Regions from separate parts of the Citrobacter sp. GW821-FHT02E08 genome, predicted to be linked through region 2. Evidence: predicted binding sites of a transcription regulator. Region 2 holds the regulator's gene; each other region holds the start of a gene.
What was found. The regulator LexA, encoded in region 2, represses DNA repair genes until DNA is damaged. The targets are predictions, from matches to a motif close to TNCTGTATGTACATACAGNA.
Positions count from the first base shown of each region.

Region 1 (8,072 bases), on a different contig from region 2:
ATCCACTTCATCAATGCTGGTCACCATCGGCAGCAAAATGCTTAAATTTCCGGTCGCCGCATTGGCACGCAGCATGGCGCGAACCTGGATCAAAAAGATCTCGGGTTGATCGAGCGTTATGCGGATCCCACGCCAGCCCAGGCACGGATTTTCTTCGCTGATCGGCATGTAGGGCAATTGCTTATCCGCTCCGACATCCAGCGTACGCAGCGTCACCGGTTTGTCGTTGAACATCTGCAGCATGCCCTGATACTGTGCAACCTGCTCTTCTTCCGAGGGAAATCCGCTTTGTAACATGAAGGGGATTTCGGTGCGATAAAGCCCAATACCGTCGATCCGGGCACCCAGTTTTTCTTCATGTTCCGGACTCAGACCGGCGTTGAGCATGATCTTCACCCGCTCGCCGCTTTTCAGTTGCGCGGGCTGATTGACGTCATCTTCCGCCAGACGGCTCAGCTCAATCTCTTCACTGATAAGGCGCTGATATTCCTGAATCAATATCGGTTCAGGATCCACCAACAATTCGCCGCGATAACCATCAACCACCAGCGTACGCCGGTGCAAAACTGACGGTTGAATATCCGCGCCCATGACGGTCGGAATGCCGAGCGCACGCACCATTATCGCCGCATGCGAGTTGGCCGCGCCGTCACGCACCACGACGCCAACCAGCCTGTCCTGGGGCAGTTCCGCCAGCGTTGTCGCGGAAAGCTCGTCGGCTACCAGTACAAAGCGTTCGGGCCAGGCGTTGGGTCCCTGAATGGAATCATCGAGATGGAACAGCAGTCGCTGACCCAGCGCACGTAAATCTCCAGCACGTTCCTGGAGGTACACATCGGTTAATGCGGCAAACTGTTCGGCAAACTTCTCGATGATCTTTTTGACGGCCCATTCGGCGACCGATCCATTGTCGACCTCGGCGAACAATTCCCGACGCAGTCGGGCATCCGAAAGCAGATGCGAGTAAAGATCAAAAATTGCCGCCGTCTCTTTCTGCGCACCGGCAGCGAAACGCTTGCTGTAACGGCGGAATTCATTTGCTGCTTCTTCGAGCGCCCCGGTCAGTCGTTCTCGCTCAAGCGCCGCATCCAGCGTCGAGGCTTCATAGACCTGCTCCATCAGCGGCAACGTGGCATCCTGCCAGCCTTCAGCAATCGCCACCCCAGGTGCTGCGGGCAGCGCGCGAATTCGCGTCTGTCGGTATTGACCAAACAGCGCGGTGAGCTGGGACTGGGAAAGAATGGCTGCCATTTGTGTGGCAAGCGTCACCAGGAAAGACTCTTCGCTTTCATCGTACTGGCGCAGCTCACGCTGCTGTACGACCAGCACGCCTAAAAGCTGCCGACGCTGAATGATCGGCACACCTAAAAACGCACGGAAGCGCTCTTCTTTAACGGAAGGAATATATTTAAAGCTGGGGTGTTTTTGCGCATCAGCAAGGTTGATCGGTTCCGCCAGCCTGCCTACCAGGCCGACGATACCTTCATCAAATGCGAGCGCAACTGTGCGACCACGTGGTTTTTTTAGCCCCCGGGTCGCCATCAGGTAATAACAACGTCGGTCATGGTCGGCGAGATATACCGAACAGACCTCTGTGTCCATCGCAAGACAGATGTCAGTGACCAGAATATTCAGCGCCTCATTGAGACGCGGGGCACTGGCCACCTTTTCGACTATTTCTCGCAGGCGGGTGAGCATAATTTGCGTGGCTTAACCTCTTTTACGTCGATAAGCAGGTGCACTTTGCGGCTTAGGGGTACTTTCCTGAAGCGCCATCACAACACTTGCGAACTCTTTCATCACCCTGCGGTAGACATCGCGTTTAAATGATACCACCTGTCGGACCGGGTACCAGTAACTCACCCAGCGCCAACCATCGAACTCAGGAGTGCTGCTGGTTTGCATATTGATTTCCGCGTCACCGCTCATCAGTTGCAGTAGAAACCATTTCTGTTTCTGGCCGATACACACCGGCTTTGTATCCCAACGCACCAAACGTTTCGGTAACTTGTAACGCAACCAGTTGCGAGTAGATGCAAGGATCCGCACATCTTTGCGGCTTAACCCTACTTCTTCAAACAGTTCCCGGTACATCGCCTGTTCTGCTGATTCTCCTGGATTGATTCCACCTTGCGGGAATTGCCAGGAGTGCTGACCAAACCGCCGGGCCCACATAACCTGCCCCTGACGATTACAAATTACGATCCCTACATTTGGGCGGTAGCCATCGTCATCAATCACCGGACTACCTCAACATAAACCTTATATATAAACGATTGTTTCACACTACAGAGAGACGGTAAACCACTCTCTTAACCGCACACATTTCTAATAACAATTGAATAACTCACAGTTAAGGACCGAGTTATAAACAGAGGGAGGGACTTGCAGGCGATTTTATTCACCTTTTCTGTGGATATAGTTGTGAAGAAGTATGGAATTACCACGGGAAAACCCGGAACAGTCTGAATGGGACTCTGAAAACCGTGAAAAAATAGCCGCGTATATTCATTGAGTTAACTGTCATATTCGCTACTCAGAGCATAGAATCGTGATGGGCGTCACATCCAGGATCATCGGACTGATGAAAGATCGACCAGCGTCGGTTTTATCCACAGATTGTGCCAATAAGTTAGGCACAATTTGTGTGAAAATTCGATTTTCGTCTCACGTCAAGGCTGTAAATTGAAACAGTAGTGAGGGTTTTGCACAGTTATCCCATCTTTCTGTGGATAACATGGTGTAAGATCCTGTTTATTTTCAGTGACCAGAATTGGAAAACTCATTTCGCCGTTGCGCAACTCGTCGATCAGCAAACTAAAAATCAATATAAATCATGAGATTGAACATAGCGTGTGGAAAAAGATAAACTCTGTTCACACGGTATAAAATCATTGTTCATTTTTTCACCTAAGGGATAACCCGATGTCCGGACTCCATCCATTACATTCACCACCTGAATCCGAGGCTCTGTTGCTGGCTCAGGCACAGCGGCTTTCAGGCTACACATTGGGTGAACTGGCAGCGCTGGCAGGGATCGTGACGCCAAAGGATCTGAAACGGGACAAAGGCTGGATCGGCGTACTGCTGGAGATTTGGCTTGGTGCCAGCGCAGGCAGTAAGCCAGAGCAAGATTTCGCGGAATTAGGCGTGGAGCTGAAAACCATCCCGGTGGACAGTCTGGGGCGACCTCTTGAGACTACCTTCGTTTGTGTTGCGCCACTAACCGGAAACAGCGGGGTGACATGGGAGACAAGCCACGTCCGCCACAAGTTAAAGCGGGTACTGTGGATACCCGTTGAGGGCGAGCGCTCCATTCCGCTGGCAGAGCGTCGCGTCGGTTCGCCGCTTCTCTGGAGTCCAAATGAAGAAGAAGAGCAGCAGTTACGTCTCGACTGGGAAGAGTTAATGGACATGATCGTACTGGGCCAGGTTGAGCGGATCACCGCCCGCCATGGCGAATTTTTACAACTGCGACCAAAGGCCGCCAACGCGAAAGCGCTAACAGAGGCCATTGGCGTGCAGGGCCAGCTAATCCTGACGTTACCGCGTGGTTTTTACCTGAAAAAAAGCTTCACTCGCCCACTTCTGGAACGCCATTTTTTAATACAGAACGATTAGGCACGCCATGACCTTTCCCCTGCCGCGATAGACGCATATAATCACCGCTTCATTTTTTTTGCAGGGCTTTGTTCGATGTTATTTGCATGGATATACGATCCTAACGCCTGGCTTGCGCTCGGAACACTGACGATTCTGGAGATCGTTCTCGGGATCGACAACATCATTTTCCTTTCTCTGGTTGTCGCAAAACTCCCGACAGCACAACGCAGTTACGCCCGTCGTCTTGGGCTGGCGGGCGCTATGTTGATGCGTTTAGGTTTACTGGCATCAATTTCCTGGGTAATCAGTCTGACCAATCCGCTGTTTGAGGTGATGGGTCAATCCATTTCCGCACGCGATCTCATTCTGTTTCTGGGGGGCTTGTTCCTTATCTGGAAAGCCAGCAAAGAGATCCATGAATCGATTGAGGGTGAAGAAGAGGGACTTAAAACCCGCGTAAGTTCCTTCCTGGGCGCCATTGTGCAGATCATGATGCTGGACATTATCTTCAGCCTGGATTCGGTGATCACCGCGGTGGGCCTTTCCGATCATCTGTTCATTATGATGACGGCGGTCGTCATTTCTGTTGGCGTGATGATGTTTGCCGCGCGCTCAATCGGTGATTTTGTCGACCGTCACCCTTCGGTGAAAATGCTGGCGCTCGCTTTCCTGATTCTGGTGGGTTTCACCCTGATTCTGGAAAGCTTCGAGATACATGTGCCGAAAGGGTACATTTATTTCGCCATGTTCTTCTCTATTGCCGTAGAGACTCTGAACCTGCTGCGCAATAAAAAGAATCCACTCTGATTGACCCCTTCGCTCCTCTTTCGAGGAGCGAAGACTCACTTCCCTCTCCGATCCTCACAGTTTCAGATTTTCCTGCTTTCGCCAGGCATAACTTCGCGTTATTACTAGACTATTATCAGACCCAAGCCACGCGAGGATAAATGGATGAAAAAATGGGCAGTAGTAATTTCCGCTGTAGGACTGGCTTTTGCTGTATCTGGATGTAGCAGTGATTATGTCATGGCAACGAAAGATGGCCGCATGATCCTGACCGACGGCAAACCAGAAATCGATGACGATACCGGTCTGGTGAGCTATCACGATCAGCAGGGCAACGCCATGCAGATTAACCGTGATGATGTCTCCCAAATTATCGAGCGCTAACATACCTCCCCGAGATTGAGGTCAGCCTCCTGCTGGCCTTTAGATTTTTCGCTTCCCCTTTTCCCTTCCCTCTGCCATTTTTATAGTCCTTATGTCGTAATAATAAAAAGGAAACGGCTATGCAATATCACCGTATACCCCACAGCTCGCTTGAAATAAGTACACTGGGGCTGGGCACAATGACGTTTGGTGAACAAAATAGCGAAGCCGACGCACATGCACAGCTCGATTATGCCGTGGCTAACGGCATCAATTTAATTGACGTTGCCGAGATGTATCCGGTGCCGCCTCGTCCGGAAACTCAAGGATTAACAGAAACCTACGTGGGTAACTGGCTCGCCAGACACGGCAGCCGCGAGAAACTGATCGTCGCCACCAAAGTCAGCGGTCCAGCACGTAACAATGACAACAGTATTCGCCCCAATCAGGCTCTGGATCGTAAAAATATCCGCGAGGCGTTGCACGACAGCCTCAAGCGTCTACAGACCGATTATATCGATTTATACCAGGTTCACTGGCCGCAGCGCCCGACCAACTGCTTCGGAAAACTGGGTTATAGCTGGACGGATTCCGCGCCGGTTATCTCACTGCTGGACACCCTGGAAGCGCTGACCGAATTCCAGCGGGCGGGCAAAATTCGCTATATCGGCGTTTCCAACGAAACGGCCTTCGGCGTGATGCGTTATCTGCATCTGGCGGATAAACACGATCTGCCGCGCATTGTCACCATCCAGAATCCTTACAGTCTGATCAACCGCAGCTTTGAAGTCGGCCTGGCGGAAGTCAGTCAGTACGAAGGGGTGGAATTGCTGGCCTATTCCTGTCTGGGATTTGGGACGCTGAGCGGAAAATACCTGAATGGCGCAAAACCGGCTGGCGCACGTAATACGCTGTTTAGCCGCTTTACGCGCTACAGCGGCGAGCAGACGCAAAAAGCCGTCGCGGCGTATGTCGATATCGCAAAACGCCATAATCTCGATCCGGCGCAGATGGCACTGGCCTTTGTCCGTCGTCAGCCGTTTGTCGCCAGCACTCTGCTCGGCGCAACTACGCTGGAACAGTTAAAAACTAACGTGGAAAGCCTGCATCTGGAATTAACGGAAGAGGTGCTGGCAGAGATTGAAGCGGTGCATCAGGTTTATACCTACCCGGCACCGTAATGGAAAGAGCCTGATGGCGCTACGCGGCTCAGGCCGACAACACGCATGATGTATTGACCGGGTGAGGCAAAGCCGCTACCCGGCATATAAATTACTGGCGGCGCTGCCAGATCCACAGCGCCGTTATCGCAAACGCAAATAGCGCCCCAAATCCGATACCAATCGCGACCGCCGGAATCCCCACCAGAACCGCTAGCGAGTAGATGCCCAGCATCAGCAGCATCGCGCTGTTTTCGCCGAGATTCTGCACGGCGATGGCATTCCCTGCGCCAACACTTTTTTTACCGCGCTCCTGTAATAACGCATTGAGCGGGACCACAAAAAAACCACCCAGAACGCCAATCAGCATCAATAAAGCATAGGCCGGGAGCAGCGCGTGCTGGAGGGAGAAAATCAGTACCACTACGCCAATCAGAATCCCTGCGGGCATACAGCGTGCTACGGATTCCAGCGTGACCAGTTTTGCCGCCGCGCCTGCACCGACCACAATCCCGATCGCCACCATCGCATTAAGATAGGTCGGGGTGGCGTTATCGGTGATCCCCAGGGCCACAGGCACCCACAGCACCAACAGGAAACGCAGCGTAACGCCAGCCCCCCAAAAGAGGCTGGTGCCTACCAGAGAGAATCGCGTTTCGCCATTGCGCCACAGCGAGATACTGGCACGGAAAAAGCTACGCGCCATCTTGCCCAGATGCCAGGATTGCCCCGGACGCGCGGCAGCCAGTTTGGGAATAAAGACATTCGCCGCCACCGCGCCGCCATACGCCAGGACACAGGCCACCAGCGCAGCAATCACATGCCAGTCAGCCAGCACGCCGCCCGCAACAGAACCCAATAAGATAGCGGCAATGGTCGATGCTTCCATCAGGCCGTTGGCTTTCACTAACTTGTCGCCCGTGGTCAGCTCACCGAGGATGCCGTATTTCGCCGGAGAGTAAGCGGCGGCACCAATCCCGACCAGCGTATAGCCGACAAACGGGTTAAACCCGAAGCAGATACTGGCGGCACCCAGCAGTTTGAGGCCATTGGCGAACATCATGACCCGCCCTTTGGCAAAACTGTCCGCGACCTGCCCGACAAAAGGAGCAAACAGAATGTAAGCGCCCACAAACACCATTTGCAGGATCGGCTGACTCCAGTCCGGATAAAACTGCGCTTTCAACAGCGCCAGCGTGGCAAAGAGCAGCGCGTTATCACCAAACGCAGAGAGAAACTGCGCGACAATAACGGACATCATCCCCTTCGACCAAATTGAAGTGTTAGTGTGCACTGACTCACTCATTATGTTTTTCCGGTTCATCCACCCAGCTTTTCAGCGTCACAAAATCGGGCTTGCCGCTGCCAAGAAGCGGAAGTTGTTTCAGGTAACGAATATCCCGCGGGACAGCCAGTTCAGGAATGCCGTGAGCACGGGCATACTGCAGCAGTTTTTCACGCGTAAGCTCACCATCGGTTGTGAACAGCACCAGAGCTTCCCCTTTGCTGGCGTCGCTCTTGATGGCCGTGGCGTGCATTTTTTCAGCCGACACGCCCTGCGCCAGCTGTTCCACCATTTCAAGCGAGACCATCTCGCCTGCAATTTTAGCAAAGCGTTTGGCGCGCCCCTGAATTTTCACAAAACCATTTTCATCAATGCGCACGATATCGCCGGTGTCATACCAGCCGCGTTCCGTCTCACCCTGCGCATTTTCGGCGGTTGGGACTTCCAGCACGCCCGGTTTCTCGACCCGTAAATATCCGCTCATGATATTGGGGCCTTTAAGCTGCAGACGACCGCCCTCTTCAATACCGGGAACCGCAAGCAAACGCGCATCCATTCCAGGCAGGATCCGGCCAACCGTGCCCGGTTTTGCCGCCATCGGGACGTTAATCGAGACCACGGGCGCACATTCGGTGACGCCGTACCCTTCCAGAATACGCAGGCCAAATTTGTCCTGCCAAAGTTGTTTGGTGCTGTCCTGCAGTTTTTCCGCTCCCGCCACCACATAGCGCAGACGGTAGAAGTCATATGGATTGGCAAAACGCGCGTAATTGCCGAGGAACGTTGAGGTGCCAAACAGGACGGTACAGTTACGGTCGTAGACCAGTTCCGGCACGATGCGGTAGTGCAGCGGGCTGGGATAGAGGAACACTTCT
Region 1 is NZ_JBWKVL010000001.1:455,459-463,530, reverse strand. Features, by position in the region: gene ptsP (phosphoenolpyruvate--protein phosphotransferase) at 1-1,698, opposite strand, end outside; gene rppH (RNA pyrophosphohydrolase) at 1,711-2,241, opposite strand; gene mutH (DNA mismatch repair endonuclease MutH) at 2,926-3,621, shown strand; gene AC07UY_RS02190 (TerC family protein) at 3,697-4,410, shown strand; gene ygdR (lipoprotein YgdR) at 4,555-4,773, shown strand; gene AC07UY_RS02180 (NADP(H)-dependent aldo-keto reductase) at 4,893-5,933, shown strand; gene lplT (lysophospholipid transporter LplT) at 6,025-7,218, opposite strand; gene aas (bifunctional acyl-ACP--phospholipid O-acyltransferase/long-chain-fatty-acid--ACP ligase) at 7,211-8,072, opposite strand, start outside.
Region 1: mutH (DNA mismatch repair endonuclease MutH) is a predicted target of LexA. The motif match lies at 2,677-2,696, and genes of this name have one in related genera.

Region 2 (8,072 bases):
CCATGGTGCCGGAGATCCGCGCCCAGTCTTCATCGTCCAGTTGCCCGGTACGAATTTTGGTCTGATCCACGCGTGAAAGCGACGCCAGAGAACGCATCATAATCTGTTCTGAGGGCATCTCAAGAGAGAAGATAAGCACCGGCTTATCCTGCAACATCGCGGCGTTTTCGACGAGGTTCATCGCAAATGTTGTTTTCCCCATCGACGGACGCGCCGCAACGATGATCAGATCCGACGGCTGCAAACCCGCCGTCTTTTTATTAAGATCGTCATAACCGGTATTCACACCGGTGACACCATCGTGCGGCTGCTGGAACAACTGTTCGATACGCGCAACGGTGGCATCCAGCACATCGGCGATGTTTTTCGGGCCTTCGTCTTTATTGGCGCGGCTTTCGGCGATTTTAAAGACGCGTGATTCCGCCAAATCGAGCAGATCTTCGCTGGAGCGCCCTTGCGGATCAAAACCCGCATCCGCAATTTCATGGGCAACAGAAATCATGTCGCGAACGACAGCGCGTTCGCGGACGATATCAGCATACGCGCTGATGTTCGCCGCACTTGGCGTATTTTTGGATAGCTCCGCCAGGTAAGCAAAACCGCCGACGCTGTCCAGTTGCCCCTGTACTTCCAGCGATTCCGCCAGGGTGATCAGGTCGATAGGCTTGCCCATCTCCTGCAAGCGGTGCATTTCGGTAAAGATGTGACGGTGCGGGCGGGTGTAAAAGTCTTCTGCCACCACGCGCTCAGCCACATCATCCCAGCGTTCGTTATCCAGCATTAAACCGCCCAACACCGACTGCTCCGCTTCAATCGAGTGCGGCGGCACTTTCAGCCCGGCAACCTGTGGATCGCGGTCACGAGCTTCAGTCTGTTGTTTGTTGAAGGGTTTGTTTCCTGCCATAGTGAATGGAGTTACCGAGATAAAGAGTGGGTCGAAAGATTACCATATAAGTAGACCCTAACGATACGTTCTGGAGGAAGCATGGCAACACGAATTGAATTTCACAAGCATGGTGGCCCTGACGTACTAAAGGTGGTGGACTTTATGCCCGCAGACCCGGCAGAGAACGAAATCCAGGTCGAAAATAAAGCCATTGGCATTAACTACATTGATACCTATATTCGTAGTGGTCTGTACCCGCCCCCGTCATTACCCAGTGGATTAGGCACAGAAGCGGCGGGGATTGTCAGTAAAGTCGGCAGCAACGTCAAACACCTCAAAGCAGGCGACCGCGTCGTTTATGCCCAGTCAGCGCTCGGAGCCTACAGTTCTGTGCACAATGTCCCTGCCGATAAAGCCGCCATTTTACCGAACGCTATCTCTTTCGAGCAGGCGGCGGCCTCTTTCCTCAAAGGCTTAACCGTCTTTTATCTGCTGCGCAAAACCTATGAAATCAAACCCGATGAGCCTTTTTTATTTCATGCTGCCGCAGGCGGCGTAGGGCTGATTGCCTGTCAGTGGGCGAAAGCGCTGGGCGCTAAACTTATCGGTACGGTTGGCAACGCGCAAAAAGCGCAACGGGCTTTGCAGGCGGGAGCCTGGCAGGTGATCAACTACCGTGAAGAAAACATTGTCGATCGGGTCAAAGAGATCACCGGCGGCAAAAAAGTGCAGGTCGTTTACGACTCAGTTGGCAAAGATACATGGGAAGCTTCGCTGGATTGTCTGCAACGTCGTGGACTGATGGTCAGTTTTGGCAACGCGTCAGGACCGGTCACCGGTGTGAACTTAGGTATCCTGAATCAGAAAGGCTCGCTGTATACGACCCGCCCTTCTCTGCAAGGGTATATCACCAATCGTGATGAACTCACTGAGGCCAGTAATGAACTGTTCTCGCTGATTGCCAGCGGCGTTATTAAGGTCGATGTGGCAGAGGATCAGAAGTATGCGCTGAAAGATGCACAGCGCGCGCATCAGGCGCTGGAGAGCAGAACGACGCAGGGTTCGAGCCTGCTAATTCCATAATGGTGTAGAAAGAAATTGGGCTTCCACATGGGAAGCCCTTTCTTTTTTTAGTTCGGCTGTATGTAGGGTACAGCTCGATGAATTCGTTAGACGCGCAATAGTGACAGATTTGATAATCAATTCCTAATGGGTTCTAAGAGCAAAGTTTCAGGTTGTGACCCATCCCTCACATCTTTAGTAACGCCAACGGTTATTGCGCTGATATTGTGGGATTTTCGGTGCTTTTATCGCCTTAATGACCCACACTACCGCAATGGCCAGTAACAGCCAGGGCAGCAGTTTAAACATCAGCGTAAACAGTCCCCCCAAAAACATCACCACCGTCGCCACGACCAACGCGGCGAGAACGCCCAACAGGGAAACCCCCGTCGCCATCAACATGATGAAAAATCCAATGACAAACAGTAGTTCCAGCATGATGCTCTCCCCTAATGAAAACTGCACAGATCATTACAAGAAACATGCCAAAAAGTAACACGTTGATTTTAAATAAAAACGCCCCGCAACATTGTGCAGGGCGTGGTGAATTTGACCAGGTTTTAGTGAAAAATTAACGCTTATCCGCCACTAGCTTCAGCGCGTGCTCCAGCACGTTGATATCGGCACCGGCTTTATGGGCATTTTCGCTCAGGTAGCGACGCCACTGACGCGCACCGGGAATGCCCTGGAACAGACCCAGCATGTGACGGGTGATATGGCCCAGGTAGGTGCCGTTACTGAGTTCGTGTTCAATGTACGGGTACATCGCACGCACCACCGCCACCGGATCGGCATCGGCCGTCGTCGCACCAAAAATCTCACGGTCGACAGAAGCCAGAATACCCGGATTTTGGTAGGCTTCGCGCCCGACCATCACGCCGTCCATGTGCTGCAGATGCGCTTTCGCATCCTCCAGCGATTTAATGCCGCCGTTGATCGACATCGTCAGATGCGGAAAATCACGCTTCAATTGGTAGACACGCGGGTAATCCAGCGACGGGATCTCCCGGTTTTCTTTCGGGCTAAGGCCAGAAAGCCAGGCTTTGCGCGCGTGGATGATAAACATCTCGCACTCGCCTTGACCTGCAACCGTCGTGATGAAATCGCAGAGAAATTCGTAGCTGTCCTGATCGTCAATGCCGATACGGGTTTTGACCGTCACCGGAATCGACACCACATCACGCATAGCCTTCACGCAGTCCGCCACCAGTTGCGCATTGCCCATCAGACAGGCGCCGAACATGCCGTTTTGTACGCGGTCGGAAGGACAACCCACGTTGAGATTGATTTCATCATAACCGCGCTCTTGTGCCAGCTTCGCACACTGCGCCAGAGCCGCAGGGTCGCTACCGCCCAGTTGCAGCGCGATCGGATGCTCTTCGTCGCTGTACGCCAGATAATCGCCCTTGCCATGAATGATCGCACCGGTCGTGACCATTTCGGTATAGAGCAGCGTCTGGCGGGAGAGCAAGCGCAAGAAATAGCGGCAATGTCTGTCCGTCCAGTCGAGCATCGGCGCGATAGAAAAACGATGGGCAGGAAAAACGGGGGACGAAGTTTCTGGCATGGCGATTAATTAAGCATTCTGAAAAAGGGGCGCTACTATAGCATAAAGCAAAACCAGAGAGGCAAGACCGCACGCAGATGGCTGCATTGCGTGTGAGCCGGGCCGACGGCGCAGACCGTCCCAGCCCGATGCTCAACGACGAAGAACGGTACTATTTTCGCCCTGGTTTTCCGTCGTGCGGGCCAAAAAACTGCGGCGGATGGTCAACCCAGCGGTCTTCTCGTGTGGCGGCATACACCGGATTAATCGGGTAATAGATGCGATTGTGTTTTTTATTCGCCTCCCCGACGACAAGCAGGCGAACCTCTGCGCTGGTGTTATTGATAAAGGTGTGACACACCCCGGTTCCCGCCGGAAAACCAACGCTGTCTCCGGGTTCTAATTTCCACAGATAGCCGTTTATCCAGACTTCGGGATAACCTTCCAGCACATAAATGAACTCCTCTTCGTCGCTTTCCGCATGCGGATAGGAGGTACGGCGACCCGGCGGGAGGCGTTCATGGTGAATGCCAAGCCGACGCAGTCCGAGCGTTCGCGCCAGCGGCGCGCCGATGGAAAATAGCTCATCGCTATCAGGATAGGTAGAGTCATCAGCGCCTTCTGCGTCGCGCCAGTGACGAATGCAATCAGGTCTTTTCATTTTGGTTTTCCAGTGTGCAATGGGTCAGGTATAGCACACGGTGGGGGATCTCGGTGTTTTAAGAAGAACATGATAAAGTAAGGGATTAACGTTTCACGTACTCCGGGGTGCCAAATGGAAAAGACCACAACACAAGACCTATTGGCGCAAGCTGAGAAAATCTGTGCGCAGCGCAATGTGCGACTCACTCCTCAGCGCCTCGAAGTGTTGCGTTTGATGAGCCTGCAACAAGGGGCCATCAGCGCCTATGACCTGTTGGATCTGCTACGTGAAACAGAGCCGCAGGCCAAGCCGCCTACGGTGTATCGTGCGCTTGATTTTTTGCTCGAGCAAGGCTTTGTGCACAAGGTCGAATCCACCAATAGCTATGTGCTCTGCCATCTGTTCGATCAGCCAACCCACAGTTCAGCCATGTTCATTTGTGACCGGTGCGGCGTGGTAAAAGAAGAAAGCGCCGAGGGCGTGGAAGATATTATGCATACGCTGGCGGCAAAAATGGGTTTTGCCCTGCGTCATAACGTAATTGAAGCACACGGATTATGCCCGGCGTGCGTCGAAGTTGAAGCGTGTCGCCATCCAGAAGAGTGCCAGCACGATCATTCGATTCTGGTGAAGAAAAAACCGCGTTAAGCGGGTTGGGCGGCAAAACCGCCCAATGGACTGTACATCCTTGTACTTTCGGGTCACCGCGGCTGATTACCAGCGGTATTTATTACGCGTTTCCCAGTCGCTCACTTCCTTTTCCGCCTTGTCTCTGGCGTAACCGTAACGTTCCTGGACCTTACCGACCAACTGGTCGCGCTTACCTTCAATGACCGTCATATCATCATCGGTCAGCTTGCCCCATTGCTCTTTCACTTTCCCTTTGAACTGTTTCCAGTTACCGCTGACTTCGTCTTTATTCATCATCGAGTCCTCATGATTAGTGGTGATTAGCGATATTGCTTCGCCCAAATACACTACGTTTTCTGCTGGACGTGAGATTAATTGTAGTCAGTGATCCCATGTTCATTTTGATATTCGGAACTTTTAACCATCACGCTCGGGCAAACCAGGTTCCATGCCGCCAGTGACGTCGCCAGATCCAGGCCAACGAGAGTCCACGAAGCGCCAGAAAAACGGCTAACGCCAGCCACAGCCCATGATTACCGAGCCAGGGCAACGCACACAGCGTGAGGGCAAATCCCAGCGCCGCAACGGCCATACTGTTGCGCATTTCCGCCGCACGCGTCGCCCCGATAAACATGCCATCCAGCAAATAACACCAGACACCGATTAACGGCAACACCACCTGCCAGATAAGGTAGCGATCGGCCAAAAGTTGAATTTGCGGCAACGATGTTAGCAACGCGATGATCTGCTCGCCCGCCAGGGCATAAACGAGGGCAAACAGCAGCGCCACAATCCCTGACTGCCGACATGCAGCACGCCAGACATCCAGCAACTGGCTGCCGTCACGTGCGCCATACGCCTGCCCGGAATGCGCTTCGACAGCATAAGCAAATCCATCAAGGGCATAGGCGGTAAAGGTCAGCAGGGTCATCAGAACAGCGTTCACCGCAATGATGTCGCTGCCCAGTCGCGCCCCGAGAACCGTGATCGCACCAAAGCACAGTTGCAACAGCAACGAACGCAGCATGATATCCCGGTTAAGTGCCAGCAAACGGCGGAAATTCCCCCGCCAGGCCTGTTTCAGCATCGTGGATGACACGCCGCGCAGTGTAAGCACTTTGCGCACCATCATCAGCCCAAGCAACAACGTGGCATATTCTGCAATCACCGTCGCCAGCGCTGCGCCCTGCACGTTCATATGCAAACCCATCACCAGCCACAGATCGAGCACAATATTGAGAACGTTGCCGACAACCAGCAGGATCACCGGTGCGCGGGCATACTGAACGCCCAGCAGCCAGCCCAGCAGCACCAGGTTCGCCAGCGATGCCGGAGCGCTCAGCCAGCGGATCTCCAGAAAACGTCGCGCCTGCACCAACACCGCTTCATTTCCACCGACGATATGCAATGCAAGATCGATGACTGGCGTGCGGAACAACGCGATCAAAGCTCCCGCCCCCAACGCCAGAATCAGTGGCTGCACCAGCGCGCGTGCCAGCGCCTGGGGATTTTTGGCACCAAACGCCTGAGCCGTCAGCCCGGTGGTGCTCATGCGTAAGAAAAGCAACAGCATGAAGAGAAAGCTGGTTGCCGTTGCGCCCACGGCAACACCGCCCAGATAAACAGGGCTGTCCAGATGCCCGATGACCGCAGTATCCACCAGTCCCAGCAAAGGAACGGTGATATTGGAGAAAATCATCGGTAACGCGAGACGCCAGAGTGCTTTGTCGGAAGAGGTAAAGAAAGGCATGCAGGAAAGCCTGAGAAGGAGTTAAAACAAACAGTGGCGCGAGATGCGCCACTGTATCAAAACAATATTACAACCACTCACCGTTACGGATGACGCCGACTGCCAGCCCTTCAATCGTGAAGTTTTGCTCGCGCAGGTCAACCACAATCGGTTTGAATTCACTATTTTCTGGCAGAAGTTCGATTTTATTGCCCTGTTTTTTCAGGCGCTTAACCGTGACTTCATCGTCGATACGCGCCACCACGACCTGGCCGTTACGCACGTCCTGGGTTTTGTGTACCGCCAGCAAATCACCGTCCATAATCCCAATATCTTTCATCGACATACCGCTGACGCGCAGCAGGAAATCGGCATTAGGTTTAAACAGCGACGGGTCGACCTGATAGTGGCCTTCAATATGCTGCTGTGCCAGAAGGGGTTCCCCTGCCGCCACGCGACCTACTAAAGGCAGACCCTCTTCTTCTTCCACCAGCAGGCGGATACCGCGAGAGGCACCGGAGACAATTTCAATGACCCCTTTACGTGCCAGCGCTTTCAGGTGTTCTTCAGCCGCATTTGGGGAACGGAACCCCAAACGCTGCGCGATCTCCGCACGCGTCGGTGGCATACCTGTCTGGCTGATGTGATCCCGAATAAGATCGAACACCTCTTGCTGCCTGGCCGTTAACGCTTTCATTCCGCCCCCTGGGTGTATATACAGTTATGCTGTGAGTATATACAGTTAAAGGCGATTTTGGAACCACAAGCGGCACAAAAAACAAGAGATTTATCGGATTATGGAAGCCTTATCTAAAATGCGACCACAGCAGGATTCCCCAGGTGATCATCGCGACAAAGATCGACAGCAATACTGCCGCTGACCCCATATCTTTCGCCCGCCCGGAAAGCTCATGGTGTTCAGAGCCAACACGGTCAACCACCGCCTCAATCGCGCTGTTGAGGATTTCCACTATCATCACCAGCATGACAGAACCAATCAACAAAACACGCGTGATGGCATCCACATCCAGCCAGCAGGCAATCGCCACGCCCAACAGCACAGCAACACTTTCCTGACGAAATGCCGCTTCATGAATCCATGCAGCACGAAAACCTTTCCAGGAATAACCAGCAGCTTTAATAATTCGGGTGAGTCCAGTGGTATTATTAGCCATCAAAAGAACCTTTTTGCATTATCAGCGTCAATGACATTATATCGTTAACCCACAAAATTCGGGTTACAGCGGCGCGAAGTATGACGGGATACACCAGAAATTCGCTAGACTTTCTGATATCCTTGCAGCGCATTTGCATTATTAACCAGAGGCTTTACATCGTTTATGTCTGGCTGGCCACGAATTTACTACAAATTACTGAATTTACCATTAACCGTACTGGTAAAAAGCAAGTCTATTCCGGCGGAACCCGCTCCGGAATTGGGGCTCGATACATCTCGTCCCATTATGTACGTTTTACCGTACAACTCAAAAGCAGACTTGCTGACGCTGCGTGCCCAATGCCTGGCGCACGATCTCCCCGACCCGTTAGAGCCGCTGGAGATCGACGGAACTCTGCT
Region 2 is NZ_JBWKVL010000012.1:37,949-46,020, reverse strand. Features, by position in the region: gene dnaB (replicative DNA helicase) at 1-904, opposite strand, end outside; gene AC07UY_RS15525 (quinone oxidoreductase) at 986-1,969, shown strand; gene pspG (envelope stress response protein PspG) at 2,144-2,386, opposite strand; gene dusA (tRNA dihydrouridine(20/20a) synthase DusA) at 2,520-3,515, opposite strand; gene AC07UY_RS15510 (cupin domain-containing protein) at 3,667-4,155, opposite strand; gene zur (zinc uptake transcriptional repressor Zur) at 4,270-4,785, shown strand; gene AC07UY_RS15500 (CsbD family protein) at 4,852-5,061, opposite strand; gene dinF (MATE family efflux transporter DinF) at 5,192-6,517, opposite strand; gene lexA (transcriptional repressor LexA) at 6,585-7,193, opposite strand; gene AC07UY_RS15485 (diacylglycerol kinase) at 7,303-7,671, opposite strand; gene plsB (glycerol-3-phosphate 1-O-acyltransferase PlsB) at 7,837-8,072, shown strand, end outside.

Region 3 (8,072 bases), on a different contig from region 2:
ATCAACAATATCCGCCAGCGCCTTTTCCGTCATGCCAGGGTAGTGCTCCAGCGTCAGCGCCTTCACGCTGTCGCCAAGATTATGATTGCGGACTTTCCCGGTGAACGTAACGACGGCGCCATCTTCATCGCGTTCCGCCAGCCAGGGATACTCTTCCCCTACGCAAAACGGGGCAGGCCCGACAATAATTCGCGTTTCAGCCATCTCAACCTCCCGTCACTGGCGGGAAGAACGCCACTTCATCACCATGGACCAACGGTTGATCAAAGCTGACTAATGTCTGGTTAACCGCAGCCAGCAGTTTGCCGTCTTCCAGCGCCAGCGCCCAACGATCGCTTTGTGCCGCCAGATGCTGACGCAGCGCATCCACCGTGGTGAACCTGGCTGGCAGTTCCAGCGCATCGGTATTGACCAGTTCGCGCACCTGCGCGAAGAAAAGCACCTTAATCATCGGCATCCACCTTAAAATCTCCCGACTTGCCGCCGCTTTTCGCCAGCAAGCGTACCGGGCCAATCACCATGTCTTTTTGCACGGCTTTGCACATGTCGTAGATGGTCAACGCCGCAACAGATGCCGCGGTCAGCGCCTCCATTTCCACACCGGTCTTCCCGGTCAAACGGCAGACAGATTCGATACGCACACGGTTGTGCTCCGGTTCCGCCAGCAGTTGTACTTCTACTTTGCTCAACAGCAGCGGATGACACAGCGGGATCAGTTCCCAGGTGCGTTTGGCGGCCTGAATCCCGGCAATACGGGCGGTCGCAAAAACGTCGCCTTTATGGTGACTGCCAGCGATGATCATCGCCAGCGTTTCGCTATGCATCGTGACAAAGGCTTCCGCGCGCGCCTCGCGAACGGTTTCCGTTTTGGCGGAGACATCCACCATGTGCGCTTCGCCAGCGGCGTTAATATGGGTCAGTTGCGACATACTTATTTCTTCAAATGGGGGTGGAAATTGCACGGACGCGTGCGGGCATCCAGTTGCGGCGCAATAATATTGTCCCACGCGGTGCGACACGCTTTGGTGGAACCCGGCATGGCGAAAATTAGCGTTTTGTTGGCCACGCCTGCCACCGCGCGAGACTGCAACGTCGCGGTGCCAATCTCTTCAAAAGAGAGCATGCGGAACACTTCGCCAAACCCTTCAACTTCCCGGTCAAACAGCGGCAATAACGCTTCCGGCGCCTGGTCACCTTCAGTCAGCCCCGTCCCACCGGTTATCAGCACCACCTGCACGTCGTCGCTGGCAATCCAGGCGGAAACCTGGGCACGAATGGCGTAACGGTTTTCTTTTACGATGGCTTTATCGACCACTTTATGGCCAGCTTCCAGCGCGGAATCACGCAGAAAATGGCCTGACGTGTCATCTTCTTCGCCGCGACGGCTGGAAATCGTAAGAATAGCGATACGGGTTGGGATAAATTCAGTACTTACCTGACTCATCTGAAATCTCCTTTTAGCGTTTATCCACCAATGTACGATAAATTTTGCGTAATTCCGGTCTGGTTCTGATGCAGGAAATGGGTCTGTTTTTTCTCCAGCAGCGCGGCAGAAATGCGGTCTTCCAGCGCATGCTGTTGAGCGTCATCTTCCAGCAGATCGCGCAGACTGACGCCGCCTTCGCCAAACAGGCACAGGTGGAGTTTACCCACTGACGACACGCGCAGACGGTTGCAGGTTGCGCAGAAATCTTTCTCATACGGCATGATCAGACCAATTTCACCGGCATAGTCAGGGTGACAGAACACCTGTGCCGGGCCGTCGCTGCGCTTGCGTAGCTGATGGAGCCAGCCGCGACGCAACAGTTCGTCACGCAGCACCTGACCAGAAATATGATGTTTACGGAAGAGTTCGCTCCCCTCTCCTGTTTCCATCAGTTCGATGAAACGCAGTTGGATGGGGCGCGCCTGAATCCAGGCAAGGAAGGTGTCCAGCTGATGGTGATTCACATCGCGCATCAACACGGTATTAACTTTGACCTTTTCAAACCCGGCGTCAAAGGCGGCATCGATTCCTGCCATCACCTGCTGAAATTTATCCTGCCCGGTAATGGCATGAAACTGGCGGGCGTCGAGGCTGTCGACGCTAACGTTGATGCCGGTCAGACCGGCGTCGCGCCAGTTCGCCGCATCACGCGCCAGGCGGTAGCCATTAGTGGTGACAGCAATCTGGCGGATCGCGGCATTTTCACGCACGGCGGCGATGATGTCGGTAAAGTCACGACGTAAGGAAGGTTCGCCGCCCGTCAGGCGCACTTTCTCGGTGCCGAGGTTCGCAAATGCGCGCGTAACCCGGCGAATTTCGTCGACGGTCAGGAAGCCATTATTGGTGACCCCGCCAGGCTTGTAGCCATCCGGCAGGCAGTAGGTGCAACGAAAGTTACACACATCGGTAATCGACAAACGTAAGTAGTAAAACTTACGCGCGAAAGCATCGGTAAGTTGTGAGCCCATGTACACCTTTCCAAATACGGGAGGCGGAGTCATTTCTTCCTGCGCCCTGGTGACAAGCACGTTTACGCGTTGTCACGGCCAAAGCACCGTATCAGTTGACCCAGGTGCAGAGGCTAGAGTGTTTATTGTGGTTATGCCGATACTAGCGTGTAAACGTTTTTTACGCCATCTACACTTACGCTGTATAATCATATATATAGCGTCATGATCGTGCACTTTCGCTACAGAATAAGCAAAAACCACAGTTTTGCATTGATATACATCATTTTGCTGTACCTTACCCCTCGCCATAAAGAGGTAGACGGCAAGATTTTATTTCCACTCAGCCTACCTGGCTAATTGCTGAAAACCCGCGATTTGCGCTACTGTAATGCAGATCTTTTGACACCAGGAATTTATATGCGCAATCGCACGCTGGCAGACCTCGACCGTGTTGTGGCTCTCGGCGGAGGGCATGGATTAGGACGCGTTCTTTCTTCACTCTCGCCATTAGGTTCACGCCTGACCGGTATTGTTACGACGACAGACAACGGCGGCTCAACAGGACGTATTCGCCGTTCAGAAGGCGGTATTGCCTGGGGCGATATGCGTAATTGTCTGAACCAGTTAATTACTGAACCTAGCGTCGCTTCGGCCATGTTTGAGTATCGTTTTGGCGGTAATGGCGAACTTTCCGGGCATAACCTCGGAAATTTGATGTTAAAAGCGCTGGATCACCTTAGCGTAAGGCCTCTTGAGGCCATCAATTTAATTCGTAATTTGCTGAAAGTGGATGCGCATTTAATTCCGATGTCGGAACTGCCGGTAGATCTGATGGCAATCGACGATCAGGGGCATGAAGTGTACGGCGAGGTCAATATCGACCAGTTGTCTATGCCGCCGCAAGAGTTGATGCTGTCGCCGAAAGTCCCTGCCACCCGCGAGGCCGTGCAAGCCATTAGCGAAGCGGATCTGATTTTGATTGGGCCGGGCAGTTTTTACACCAGCCTGATGCCGATCCTGCTGCTGGACGATCTGGCGCAGGCGTTACGACGTACCCCTGCGCCGATGGTGTATATCGGCAATCTGGGGCGCGAGTTGAGTCTACCCGCCGCCAGTTTATCCCTTGTCGATAAGCTCGCCATTATGGAGCAGTATGTCGGGAAGAAAGTGATTGATGCGGTCGTGGTCGGGCCGAAAGTTGATGTCTCAGCCATCACCGACAGAATTGTGATTCAGGAGATTCTGGAGGCCAGCGATATTCCGTATCGTCATGACCGTCAGCTGCTGCATTGCGCACTGGAAAAAGCGGTACAGGCGCTCGGTTAAATCGGTGAGCCTGATAGCAACGCTAACGCGTCTTATCAGGCCTACAGCTAAGAACCCTAAGACGCCGCAATAAACAACTCGCGTAACTGGTGCAACTGATCGCGGATCTGCGCGGCTTCTTCAAACTCCAGATTCTGCGCATGCTGCATCATTTGCCCTTCCAGCTCATGGATTTTTTGCTGCAACGCTTTCGGCGTCATGTCCAGCTCAACCACATCGGACTTCGCCCCTGCGCGAGACTTCCCTCTTCCCTTCGCTTTTGTCTTCGCGATGTTCTGACCCAGCGCCAGAATATCGACCACTTTTTTGTTTAGCCCCTGCGGGATGATGCCGTGTTCTTCGTTGTACTGCTGCTGCTTCTCTCTGCGACGTTCCGTCTCGCCAATGGCCTTCGCCATCGACGCGGTAATTTTATCGCCGTAGAGAATGGCTTTGCCGTTGATATTGCGCGCCGCGCGCCCGATGGTCTGTATCAGCGAACGTTCAGAACGCAGGAAGCCTTCTTTGTCGGCATCGAGTATCGCCACCAGCGAGACTTCCGGCATATCCAGCCCTTCACGCAGCAGGTTAATCCCCACCAGCACGTCAAACTCGCCCAGACGCAGGTCGCGAATAATTTCCATACGCTCAACGGTGTCGATATCGGAGTGCAGGTAGCGCACACGTTCGCCGTGCTCTTCCAGATATTCCGTCAGGTCTTCCGCCATCCGTTTGGTCAGCGTGGTCACCAACACGCGCTCGTTGATCGCCGCGCGAATACGGATTTCGGAGAGCAGATCATCCACCTGCGTCGCCACCGGACGGACTTCAATAACCGGATCCAGTAGCCCGGTCGGTCGCACCACCTGATCCACCACATCGTCACCGGATTTCTCCAGCTCATAGTTACCTGGCGTTGCGGAAACGTAGATGGTTTGCGGGGCCAGTGCTTCGAACTCTTCAAACTTCAACGGACGGTTATCCAGCGCTGACGGCAAACGAAATCCATACTCGACTAACGTCTCTTTACGCGCCCGGTCGCCGCGATACATCCCGCCAATCTGTGGAATGGTCACGTGGGATTCGTCCACCACCAGCAGGCCGTCAGCAGGTAGATAGTCAAACAGCGTCGGCGGCGGTTCGCCCGGCCCGCGCCCGGAAAGATAACGGGAGTAGTTTTCGATGCCGGAGCAATACCCCAGCTCGTTCATCATTTCCAGATCGAATTGGGTACGCTGTGATAAACGCTGCTCTTCGAGCAGTTTGTTGTTCGCCAGCAGGTTCTTACGCCGCTCCGCCAACTCGACTTTAATCTCTTCCATCGCCTGCACAATACGTTCACGCGGGGTGACGTAGTGCGTCTTAGGGTAGATGGTATAGCGCGTAATCGTTGATTCCACCTGCCCGGTCAGCGGATCAAACAGCGACAAACGTTCCACCTCTTCATCGAACAATTCGACGCGCAGTGCGATGTCATCAGACTCCGCCGGGAAGATGTCGATCACTTCGCCGCGCACACGGAACGTCCCGCGCTGGAAAGCCTGATCGTTTCGGGTGTATTGCAATTCCGCCAGACGGCGCAAAATGGCGCGCTGGTCGATGATCATGCCCACCGTCAGGTGCAGCATCATTTTCAGGTATAAATCGGGGTCGCCCAGACCATAGATAGCGGAAACAGAGGCCACCACCACCACATCCCGACGCTCCAGCAGCGCTTTGGTGGCCGACAGGCGCATCTGTTCAATGTGTTCGTTCACCGAGGCATCTTTCTCGATAAACGTGTCGGAACTGGGCACATAGGCTTCGGGCTGGTAGTAGTCGTAGTAAGAGACGAAATATTCCACCGCGTTCTCCGGGAAGAACTCTTTCATTTCGCCGTACAGCTGCGCCGCCAGCGTTTTATTCGGCGCCAGCACCATTGTGGGGCGCTGCAAATCCGCAATCACGTTGGCAATGGTGAACGTTTTTCCTGAACCCGTGACACCCAGCAAGGTCTGGTGCGCCAGACCATCTTCCAGCCCAACCTCCAGACGACGTATCGCCTCAGGCTGATCGCCAGAAGGTTTAAATGCGGAATTCAGTTTGAACGGTTTACTCATGAGCAGCTACCTGAAGCAATGGGCGGGCAGGTGTGTAATTTTACTCGGGATGGCTAAGATTGCCAGTAAAATATACTGGATGAAAAAACAGTAGCACGGTAAAGTATTTCTGTTACGCGAGCAAAAACCACGTCATCACAGTGCAAAATTTAGCCCCAGACGAGATAAAAAACCACCCGATGTCGGTTATCCCCAGACCTATGACTTTTTTAACATTTGTCAAGCAGTGTAATGCGCGTTTTATGGCAATCCATGACACTTTTCTTTCAGCCATTGCTTTTATTTAACAAGCTGTTTTATAACGAATATTTCTTTAAGCCGTCTTTCGCATCAATTCAGTCGCAGGCCGCGTATTCTCTCGCTTACGTTATGTTTTCTAACTCTAATGCACAAGGTTATCCACAGGAATAGTGGATAACTGCTTCCAGCCCGTATGGACTGCCGCCTGGCAAAATCGACCTTCTGGTCATTTTCGGGCAACTAAAAAAAAATTATCGCTAATTTTTGATTTTTATCAGCTAACAGCACGACCCCATCCAGACGAGATCTTGCTCGCATTTTCACCATTTGGTTGCACTGCTTTTGCTGGGGGAGCAACGTCTGCCGTTGATTCGCCGGGTCGCTGACCGCTTTTGCCTCCTGCACCGGGGACGCAACGTGGCGCAGGGGCAACTGACCCAGCTAAACGACAAGCTTCTTAATCAGTGGATGACGCCCGCTCCAGAGCGCTGAGATCGAGGTAATGACCTGTCGGGGCGTATTCCGGCGACTCAGCCAGCCAGGGGATTTCCCCTAACAGCGGCGCCGGGAGCACACGCGATAACGTCGCCATATACTCCTGATGACGTTTTCCAGGCGGCGTCACGTCGTTGGCGACCCAGCCTGCGAGCGTTAAACCCGCTTGCTGTACCGCCTGCGCTGTCAGCATGGCATGGTTGATACATCCCAGTTTGACGCCCACCACCAGAATCACCGGTAGTTGCTCGGCCTGGACCCAGTCAGCAAAGGTCAGCGTCGTTGAGAGCGGCGTAAACCAGCCCCCGGCCCCTTCAACCAACACCCAGTCAGCCTGGGCTTCTAACGCCCGTAAACCGTCAGACATCACCGTCGCGAGAATGGGCCTTCCCTCGTCGGCGCTGATAATATGCGGCGATGTTGGCTCCGCAAAGGTGTACGGATTGATGTCCTGATACGCCAGAGACAGCGTACTGTTGCGCTGTAGTGCCTGCGCATCGCCGTTGCGTAAACCGTCCGTCGTCATCTCACTGCCCGACGCCACCGGCTTGTAACCCACTGTACGGTAACCCCGCAGAGCGGCGGCCTGCAGTAGCGCACAACTGGCAACAGTTTTCCCAACTTCGGTGTCAGTGCCGGTGACAAAATAACGCTTAGTCACGTTCAATCACTCCCAAAAAAAGATGATAAGTCAGCGGGTATTTCCCCTGCTGTTGCGGCCAGGCTAGTTGCAGTTGCTGGAGCTGGCTGCGGGTGAGCACCCTCTGTTCGCGCCCTTCGTGCAGATGGGTCGCTCCAATGCCTTTGAGCGAACGCATCGCGCTCAGCGCATCGTCAAACCAGAGCGTGATAGCCTGAATCCGGTGCCGGGCGCGCCAGCCTCTCAGGGCGTTTTCGATGGCAATGCCGTCTAAAAAGTGGTTTGCATGCGCCCGATTATCGACCGCCCGCCACGCCTGACGCAGCTCCGGCAACGACCCTTGCGCCAGAGTGGTGAATGCTACCTGTCCGCCGGGGCGTACCACGCGATACAGCTCCGACAACGCCTGGGGTAAATCACTGCACCATTGCACCGCAAGGTTACTCCAGGCCAGATCGAAGCTCGCCGTGGGTTGCGAAATCGATTCAATATCCGCCATCAAATAATGGTCTGCGGCCTGCTGACGACGCGCCTCCTCGAGCATTTGCGCCGAGAGGTCGAGCGCCGTCACTTCGCAACCCTGTGCTCGCCAGTGGCGGCTCATGCGTCCCGGCCCGCAACCGGCATCCAGCACCTGCGAAAACGCGCGATCCGGCAACAATCCAAGTAACGCATCCGCGCTCTGGCGTTGCAGTTCGGCATGTTGTTCATACTGCGTCGCTGCTCGTCCGAACGCCGCCGCGATGGCCTGCTTATCAAACTGCGCCATGCAGCACCTCCAGCAAACGATCGATGTCCTGTTTTTCGTGCGCCTGGGTCAGCGTCAAACGTAGCCGCGCGGTGCCCGCCGGAACGGT
Region 3 is NZ_JBWKVL010000006.1:227,456-235,527, forward strand. Features, by position in the region: gene moaE (molybdopterin synthase catalytic subunit MoaE) at 1-204, opposite strand, end outside; gene moaD (molybdopterin synthase sulfur carrier subunit) at 206-451, opposite strand; gene moaC (cyclic pyranopterin monophosphate synthase MoaC) at 444-929, opposite strand; gene moaB (molybdenum cofactor biosynthesis protein B) at 932-1,444, opposite strand; gene moaA (GTP 3',8-cyclase MoaA) at 1,465-2,454, opposite strand; molybdenum cofactor riboswitch at 2,442-2,587, opposite strand; gene yvcK (uridine diphosphate-N-acetylglucosamine-binding protein YvcK) at 2,854-3,762, shown strand; gene uvrB (excinuclease ABC subunit UvrB) at 3,819-5,840, opposite strand; partial or broken gene AC07UY_RS10980 (ABC transporter ATP-binding protein) at 6,420-6,572, shown strand; gene bioD (dethiobiotin synthase) at 6,538-7,236, opposite strand; gene bioC (malonyl-ACP O-methyltransferase BioC) at 7,229-7,984, opposite strand; gene bioF (8-amino-7-oxononanoate synthase) at 7,971-8,072, opposite strand, start outside.
Region 3: uvrB (excinuclease ABC subunit UvrB) is a predicted target of LexA. The motif match lies at 5,914-5,933, and genes of this name have one in related genera.

Region 4 (8,072 bases), on a different contig from region 2:
CCAGCCCACGCAACATTTCTGTGAGTTTCGCCAACCGCTGACAAATCTCCATCACCTCTGCGGGCAATTCGCCCATTGAGAAGCGATGCTCCGCCTCCTGGGTGGCGGGCATATAAAGATTCAGAATCGCGTTCAGCGAGGCAATCAGCTCATACAGCTCTTCGCAGTGCGCGTTCAGACGCTCAGGGATAGCCAGTGGCGGCGTGGTTTTTGGCCGAAACTGTTCCAGACAGGTCGCCACCAGTTTGGTAAACAGATCGAGTTGCAGGCGATACCAGGGCGCCGTGATTTCAGCACTCATTTCCAGCGCATCGCGCGCAACATCGGGCAGATGATGCCCTTCATCCAGCACCAGCAGCAGATTTTTCGGATCCGGCAAAACCGCTTCGCTCTCCATTGCCGCCATCACCAGCGCATGGTTTGCCACCACCACTTCGGCTTCCTGAATCTCACGGCGCGCCACAAAGAACGGACATTCGCGGTAATAGTGGCAGTTACGGTTGAGGCAGCCGGCTTTGTCGGTGCTCAGACGCTGCCACAGTGAATCATCAATGGCGATATCGGTATGATCGCGTAAACCATCCCACTTGTAGCTGTCCAGATCGCCCTTCAGCCGGGCACAACGCTTTTGCTCTTCCTGATTGTTCGGTGTGAGTTCGTCGTCAAGAAACGCCAGCAGATCCTGTTGGTCAGGTTCGGTGCTGGCCAACGCCGCCAGATTGCGCGGACACACATACCGCCCGCGCCCAAAGGCGGCGGTGAACTTAAGATCGGGAATAATTTTTCGCAGCAGGGGAAGGTCTTTGCTGTAAATCTGATCCTGCAAGGCGACGTTGGCGGTACTCACCACCAGCGTTTTTTGTTCTTCGCGCGCGATGGCGATACCGGGGATCAGATACGAGAGGGTTTTCCCGACGCCGGTCGGCGCTTCGATCGCCAGATGTCGCCCGTCTTCCCCGGCCAGTGTTTTAGCGACGTCAGCAATCATCTGCCGCTGCGGCGCACGGGGAATAAAGTCGGGGATCTGTTCCTGAAGCGCCTTATACCAGGCAGCAATTTGCGCTTTTAGCGCAGCGGTCAATGCCATGAGAAAACCTGAAATACTGTATAAACAGCCACTATTGTGGCACTTTCTTAGACGGGTCGCAAAAAGAAAAACCCGACCATTCGGTCGGGCTTCCCGTTTACTGCATTACTCTGCCGAAGACAGTCTGCGCGGACGGCGTGGCGGGCGCGGCTTATCGCTCGCCGGTTTCGCATCACCTGACCGGCGCGAAGGTTTGGCCCCGGCTTTAGGCGCACTACCTTCTGAACGACGCGGTTGCTGCTGACCACGGCCTGCACCGCCCTGACCTTGCCCCTGTGGGGATCGGCCACGACCGCCGCCGCCGCCACCACCACGTTGCTGCTGGCGACCGTTTTGAATCGGCTCGGCTTTAATGGACGGGTCCGGCTCATAGCCCGGCAGCGCGATACGCGGGATCTCTTTTTTCAGCAGTTTCTCGATGTCACGCAGCAGTTTGTGTTCATCAACACAGACCAGCGACAGCGCTTCACCGGTTGCCGCCGCACGCCCGGTACGACCGATACGGTGGACGTAATCTTCCGGCACGTTCGGCAATTCATAGTTCACCACATGCGGCAGCTCTTCAATATCCAGGCCACGCGCCGCGATATCCGTGGCGACCAGCACGCGAATGTCGCCGGATTTAAAATCAGCCAGCGCACGCGTACGCGCCCCTTGCGATTTATTGCCGTGGATGGCCGCACTACGAATGCCGTCTTTATTCAACTGCTCCGCCAGGTGGTTGGCACCATGTTTGGTGCGGGTGAAGACCAGCACCTGCCGCCAGTCGCCCTGACCAATCATCTGCGACAGCAGTTCACGTTTGCGTTTCTTATCAACAAAATGGACGTGCTGCGTCACCTGCTCGGACGCCGTGTTACGACGCGCGACTTCGATTTCCAGCGGATTACGCAGCAATTTCTCAGCCAGCGCTTTGATGTCGTCGGAGAAGGTCGCGGAGAACAGCAGGTTCTGACGCTTCGGCGGCAATTTAGCCAGTACGCGACGAATGTCGTGGATAAAGCCCATGTCCAGCATGCGGTCAGCTTCATCCAGCACCAGAATTTCAATCTGATCCAATTTGACGGCGTTTTGATGTTCCAGATCGAGCAAACGGCCAGGGGTTGCCACCAGCACGTCTACGCCGCCACGCAGTTTCATCATCTGCGGGTTGATGCTTACCCCGCCGAAAACCACCAGCGAGCGAATGTTCAGGTATTTGCTGTAATCCCGCACGTTCTCGCCAATTTGCGCGGCCAGTTCACGGGTTGGAGTCAGGATCAACGCACGTACCGGGCGACGTCCCTTAGCATGCGGTTCATTGGAAATAAGATGCTGCAGCAGCGGCAGCGTAAAGCCCGCTGTCTTACCCGTACCCGTTTGCGCACTGGCCATCAGGTCACGGCCTTGCAGTACCGCAGGGATCGCCTGCTGCTGGATAGGGGTGGGTTCACGGTAGCCCTGCTCTGCAACGGCGCGCAAAATATCAGGATTTAAACCCAGGGAATCAAAAGACATAACTACTCCGAACCGCCCCGACCGTTCCCGGTGTAGTTTTCAGGGAGATACTCGCAAAAGAGATGACAAAAACCACAGTGTCATGAAGGGGCGGAGTGTAGCAGTTTTTGTGACGTACCGCATAAATTATCCCGGAGCGTACCTGAAACAAAATAAAGCGCTGGGCTGGACAAGCGTAAAAATCAGTCATAATGTTAATCAATCGATTGATTAATACTTAGGTCATGCCATGAATACCTCAACCATGACGACCAAAGGCGAGCAGGCAAAAAGCCAGCTGATTGCCGCTGCCCTTGCGCAGTTCGGTGAATATGGCCTGCATGCCACCACCCGGGATATCGCCGCGCAGGCCGGGCAGAATATCGCTGCCATTACCTACTATTTTGGCTCAAAGGATGACCTCTACCTCGCCTGCGCCCAGTGGATTGCCGACTTTATTGGCGGGCAGTTTCGTCCTCACGCCGAGGAGGCGGAACAGCTCTTCGCCCAGCCGCAGCCCGATCGCGCTGCAATGCGCGAGCTGATTCTGCGCGCGTGTAAGAACATGATCATGCTGCTGACCCAGGAAGACACGGTGAATCTCAGCAAATTCATCTCGCGCGAACAGCTCTCCCCAACGGCAGCCTATCAGTTGATACACCATCAGGTTATCGCCCCACTGCACACCCATTTGACGCGGCTGATTGCGGCCTATACCGGCAGTGATGCCGAAGATACCCAAACCATTTTGCATACCCATGCGCTGTTAGGGGAAGTGCTGGCGTTTCGTCTGGGAAAGGAAACGATCCTCAAGCGCACAGGCTGGTCGCAATTTGATGAGGAGAAAACTGCGCTGATTTACCAGACGATCACCTTTCATATCGATCTCATTCTGCAAGGTTTAACGCAAAGGAGTCTGGACTCATGAAGAAACCCGTCGTTATCGGACTGGCCGTGGCGGTGCTTGTCGCCGTGATTGCTGGTGGAACGTGGTGGTACCAAAGTCGGCAGGATAACGGGCTGACGCTGTACGGTAATGTGGACATTCGCACCGTCAATTTAAGCTTTCGCGTCGGCGGCCGACTCGCTTCACTGGCGGTTGACGAAGGCGATACCATCACCTCCGGGCAGGTGCTGGGCACGCTCGATAAAGCGCCGTATGAAAACGCATTAATGCAGGCCAAAGCGGGCGTCTTAGTCGCAAAGGCACAGTATGACCTGATGCTGGCAGGCTATCGCGATGAAGAGATTGCCCAGGCCGCCGCCGCCGTCAAACAGGCGCAGGCCGCCTTTGACTACGCGCAGAACTTTTATCAGCGTCAGCAGGGATTGTGGAAAAGCCGCACAATTTCCGCCAACGATCTGGAAAACGCCCGCTCGTCCCGTGACCAGGCGCAGGCAACGCTGAAATCGGCGCAGGACAAACTGAGCCAGTACCGCACCGGTAACCGCCAACAGGATATCGCCCAGGCGAAAGCCAGCCTTGAACAGGCGCAGGCGCAACTGGCGCAAGCCGAACTCGACTTGCAGGATACCGCACTGGTCGCCCCCTCTGACGGTACGCTGTTAACCCGTGCCGTGGAGCCGGGCAGCATGCTGAATGCCGGCGGCACGGTTCTCACCCTCTCGCTGACGCGTCCGGTCTGGGTTCGCGCCTACGTCGATGAGCGTAACCTGAGCCAGGTACCGCCAGGGCGAGAGATTTTGCTGTATACCGATGGCCGTCCCGATAAGCCCTATCACGGCAAAATCGGTTTTGTTTCTCCGACCGCAGAATTCACCCCGAAAACCGTCGAGACCCCGGATCTGCGCACCGATCTGGTCTATCGCCTACGCATTGTGGTGACAGATGCCGATGATGCGTTACGCCAGGGGATGCCGGTGACGCTGAAGTTCGGTAATGAGGCGCGGCATGAATGACGCCGTCATTACGCTAAACGGACTGGTTAAACGCTTTGCGGGAATGGAAAAGTGCGCCGTGGCTCCGCTCGACTGCACGATTCACGCGGGTTATGTCACGGGGCTGGTGGGGCCGGACGGTGCCGGGAAAACCACCCTGATGCGGATGCTGGCGGGGCTACTGAAGCCCGACGGCGGTCAGGCTTCGGTGATTGGGTTTGATCCGATTCGCGACGACAGCGCGCTGCATGCCGTACTCGGTTATATGCCGCAAAAATTTGGCCTGTATGAAGATTTGACCGTCATGGAGAACCTTAACCTCTATGCCGATCTGCGTAGCGTCACCGGTGAGACGAGAAAAAAAACCTTTGAGCGACTGCTGGAATTCACCTCGCTCGGCCCGTTTACCGGGAGGCTGGCGGGTAAGCTCTCCGGCGGGATGAAACAGAAGCTGGGGCTGGCCTGTACGCTGGTCGGCGCGCCTAAGGTTCTGCTGCTGGATGAACCCGGCGTCGGCGTGGACCCGATTTCACGACGCGAGCTGTGGCAGATGGTGCATGAGCTGGCGGGTGACGGAATGCTGATTCTGTGGAGCACTTCGTATCTCGATGAAGCCGAACAGTGTCGCGACGTGCTGCTGATGAACGAAGGTGAACTTCTCTATCAGGGCGAACCGACGGCACTGACGCAAACCATGGCGGGCCGCAGTTTTTTAATCAGCAGTCCGCAGATAAACAACCGCAAACTGTTGCAGCAGGCATTAAAACTGCCGCAGGTCAGCGACGGCATGATTCAGGGAAAATCCGTTCGTCTGATCCTGAAAAAAGAGGCCACGGCTGACGATATTCGCAACGGCGAAGGGATGCCGGAAATCGCGATTGATGAAACTGCGCCTCGCTTTGAAGATGCGTTTATTGATCTGCTTGGCGGGGCGGGCACGTCAGAGTCCCCGCTTGGCGCAATCCTGCATACGGTGGAGGGAACGCCCGGCGAGACGGTGATTGAAGCAAAGCAATTGACCAAAAAGTTTGGGGATTTTGCTGCAACCGACCAGGTGAATTTTGCCGTCAAGCGTGGGGAGATTTTTGGCCTGCTCGGCCCCAACGGCGCGGGGAAATCCACCACCTTTAAAATGATGTGCGGTCTGCTGGTGCCGACCTCCGGTAAAGCGCTGGTACTGGATATGGATCTGAAAGTCAGCTCGGGCAAGGCGCGTCAGCATTTGGGCTACATGGCACAAAAATTCTCCCTCTACGGCAACCTGACGGTGGAGCAAAACCTGCGTTTCTTCTCCGGCGTCTACGGCCTGCGAGGACGCGCGCAAAACGAAAAAATTGCGCGGATGAGCGAAGCCTTTGGTCTGAAAAGCATTGCGTCGCATGCCACTGACGAACTGCCCCTGGGATTTAAACAGCGCCTGGCGCTGGCCTGCTCGCTGATGCACGAGCCGGATATTCTCTTTCTCGATGAGCCGACCTCAGGCGTAGACCCCCTCACCCGCCGCGAATTTTGGCTGCATATCAATAGCATGGTCGAAAAAGGCGTGACGGTCATGGTCACCACCCACTTTATGGATGAAGCGGAATACTGTGACCGTATAGGGCTTGTGTATCGCGGGAAACTGATCGCCAGCGGCACCCCGGATGACCTGAAAGCGCAGACCGCCGACAACGACACGCCGGACCCGACGATGGAGCACGCCTTTATCACCCTCATCCACGACTGGGACAAGGAGCATACGCATGAGTAACACCGTACTCTCCTGGCGCCGGGTGCGCGCCCTGTGCATCAAAGAAACACGCCAGATCGTTCGCGATCCCAGCAGTTGGCTGATTGCGGTGGTGATACCGTTGCTACTGCTGTTTATTTTTGGCTACGGCATCAACCTCGACTCCAGCAAACTGCGGGTGGGGATCCTGCTTGAGCAGCAAAGTGAAGAGGCGCTCGACTTTACGCACACCATGACGGGCTCACCCTATATCGACGCCACCATCAGCGATAACCGTCATGAGCTTATCGAAAAGATGCAGGCCGGGCGCATTCGCGGTCTGGTGGTGATCCCGGTCGATTTCGCCCAGCAAATGGCACGAGCCAATGATACCGCCCCGATTCAGGTGATCACTGACGGCAGCGAGCCGAACACGGCAAACTTTGTGCAAGGCTATGTCGAGGGGATCTGGCAGATCTGGCAAATGCAGCGGGCGGAAGATCGCGGAGAAGAGTTTAAACCGTTGATTGACGTGCAGACCCGCTATTGGTTTAACCCGGCCGCCATCAGCCAGCATTTTATTATCCCGGGGGCGGTCACCATCATTATGACGGTGATCGGCGCCATCCTCACCTCACTGGTGATCGCGCGCGAATGGGAACGCGGCACCATGGAAGCGCTACTCTCCACCGAAGTCACCCGCGTGGAATTACTGCTGTGTAAGCTGATCCCCTATTACTTCCTCGGGATGCTGGCGATGCTGCTCTGTATGCTGGTCTCGGTGTTTATTCTCGGCGTACCGTATCGCGGTTCGCTATTGATCCTGTTTTTTATCACCAGCCTGTTTTTACTCAGCACATTGGGGATGGGATTGCTCATCTCGACCATTACCCGTAACCAGTTTAACGCCGCGCAGGTGGCGTTAAACGCCGCCTTTTTGCCCTCGATTATGCTGTCGGGGTTTATCTTCCAGATCGACAGCATGCCTGCGGTGATCCGCGCGGTGACATACATTATTCCGGCGCGCTATTTCGTCAGTACCCTGCAAAGCCTGTTTCTGGCCGGTAATATCCCGGTGGTGCTGATGATCAACGTCCTGTTTTTAATCGCGTCGGCAGTCATGTTTATTGGTCTGACGTGGCTCAAAACCAAACGTCGGCTGGATTAGGGAGAAGAGCATGTTTCATCGCTTATGGACGTTAATCCGCAAAGAGCTGCAATCGCTGCTGCGCGAGCCGCAGACCCGTGCGATCCTGATTGTGCCGGTGCTGATTCAGGTTATTCTGTTTCCCTTTGCCGCCACGCTGGAAGTCACCAACGCCACCATCGCCATTTATAACGAAGATAACGGCAAGCATTCGGTCGAGCTGACCCAACGTTTTGCCCGCGCCAAAGCCTTTACGCATATTCTGCTGCTCAATAGCCCGCAAGAGATCCAACCGACCATCGATACCCAAAAAGCGCTGTTACTGGTGCGCTTCCCGGCGGATTTCTCGCGTAATCTGGATACCTTCCAGCAGGCGCCGATGCAGTTGATTCTTGACGGGCGAAACTCCAACAGCGCGCAAATCGCTGCCAACTATTTGCAGCAAATCGTCAAAGATTATCAGCAGGAACTGATGGACGGTAAACCCAAACCCAACAACAGCGAGCTGGTCGTGAGAAATTGGTACAACCCGAATCTGGACTATAAATGGTTCGTGGTGCCGTCGCTGATCGCCATGATCACCACTATTGGCGTAATGATCGTAACCTCGCTTTCCGTTGCCCGTGAACGCGAGCAAGGTACGCTGGATCAACTGTTAGTTTCCCCGCTGACCACCTGGCAAATTTTCATCGGCAAAGCCGTCCCTGCGCTGATTGTTGCTACCGGGCAGGCCACTATCGTGCTGGGCATCGGCA
Region 4 is NZ_JBWKVL010000006.1:214,481-222,552, forward strand. Features, by position in the region: gene dinG (ATP-dependent DNA helicase DinG) at 1-1,087, opposite strand, end outside; gene rhlE (ATP-dependent RNA helicase RhlE) at 1,193-2,584, opposite strand; gene cecR (transcriptional regulator CecR) at 2,814-3,491, shown strand; gene hlyD (secretion protein HlyD) at 3,488-4,483, shown strand; gene AC07UY_RS10905 (ATP-binding cassette domain-containing protein) at 4,476-6,212, shown strand; gene AC07UY_RS10910 (ABC transporter permease) at 6,205-7,338, shown strand; gene AC07UY_RS10915 (ABC transporter permease) at 7,349-8,072, shown strand, end outside.
Region 4: dinG (ATP-dependent DNA helicase DinG) is a predicted target of LexA. The motif match lies at 1,102-1,121, and genes of this name have one in related genera.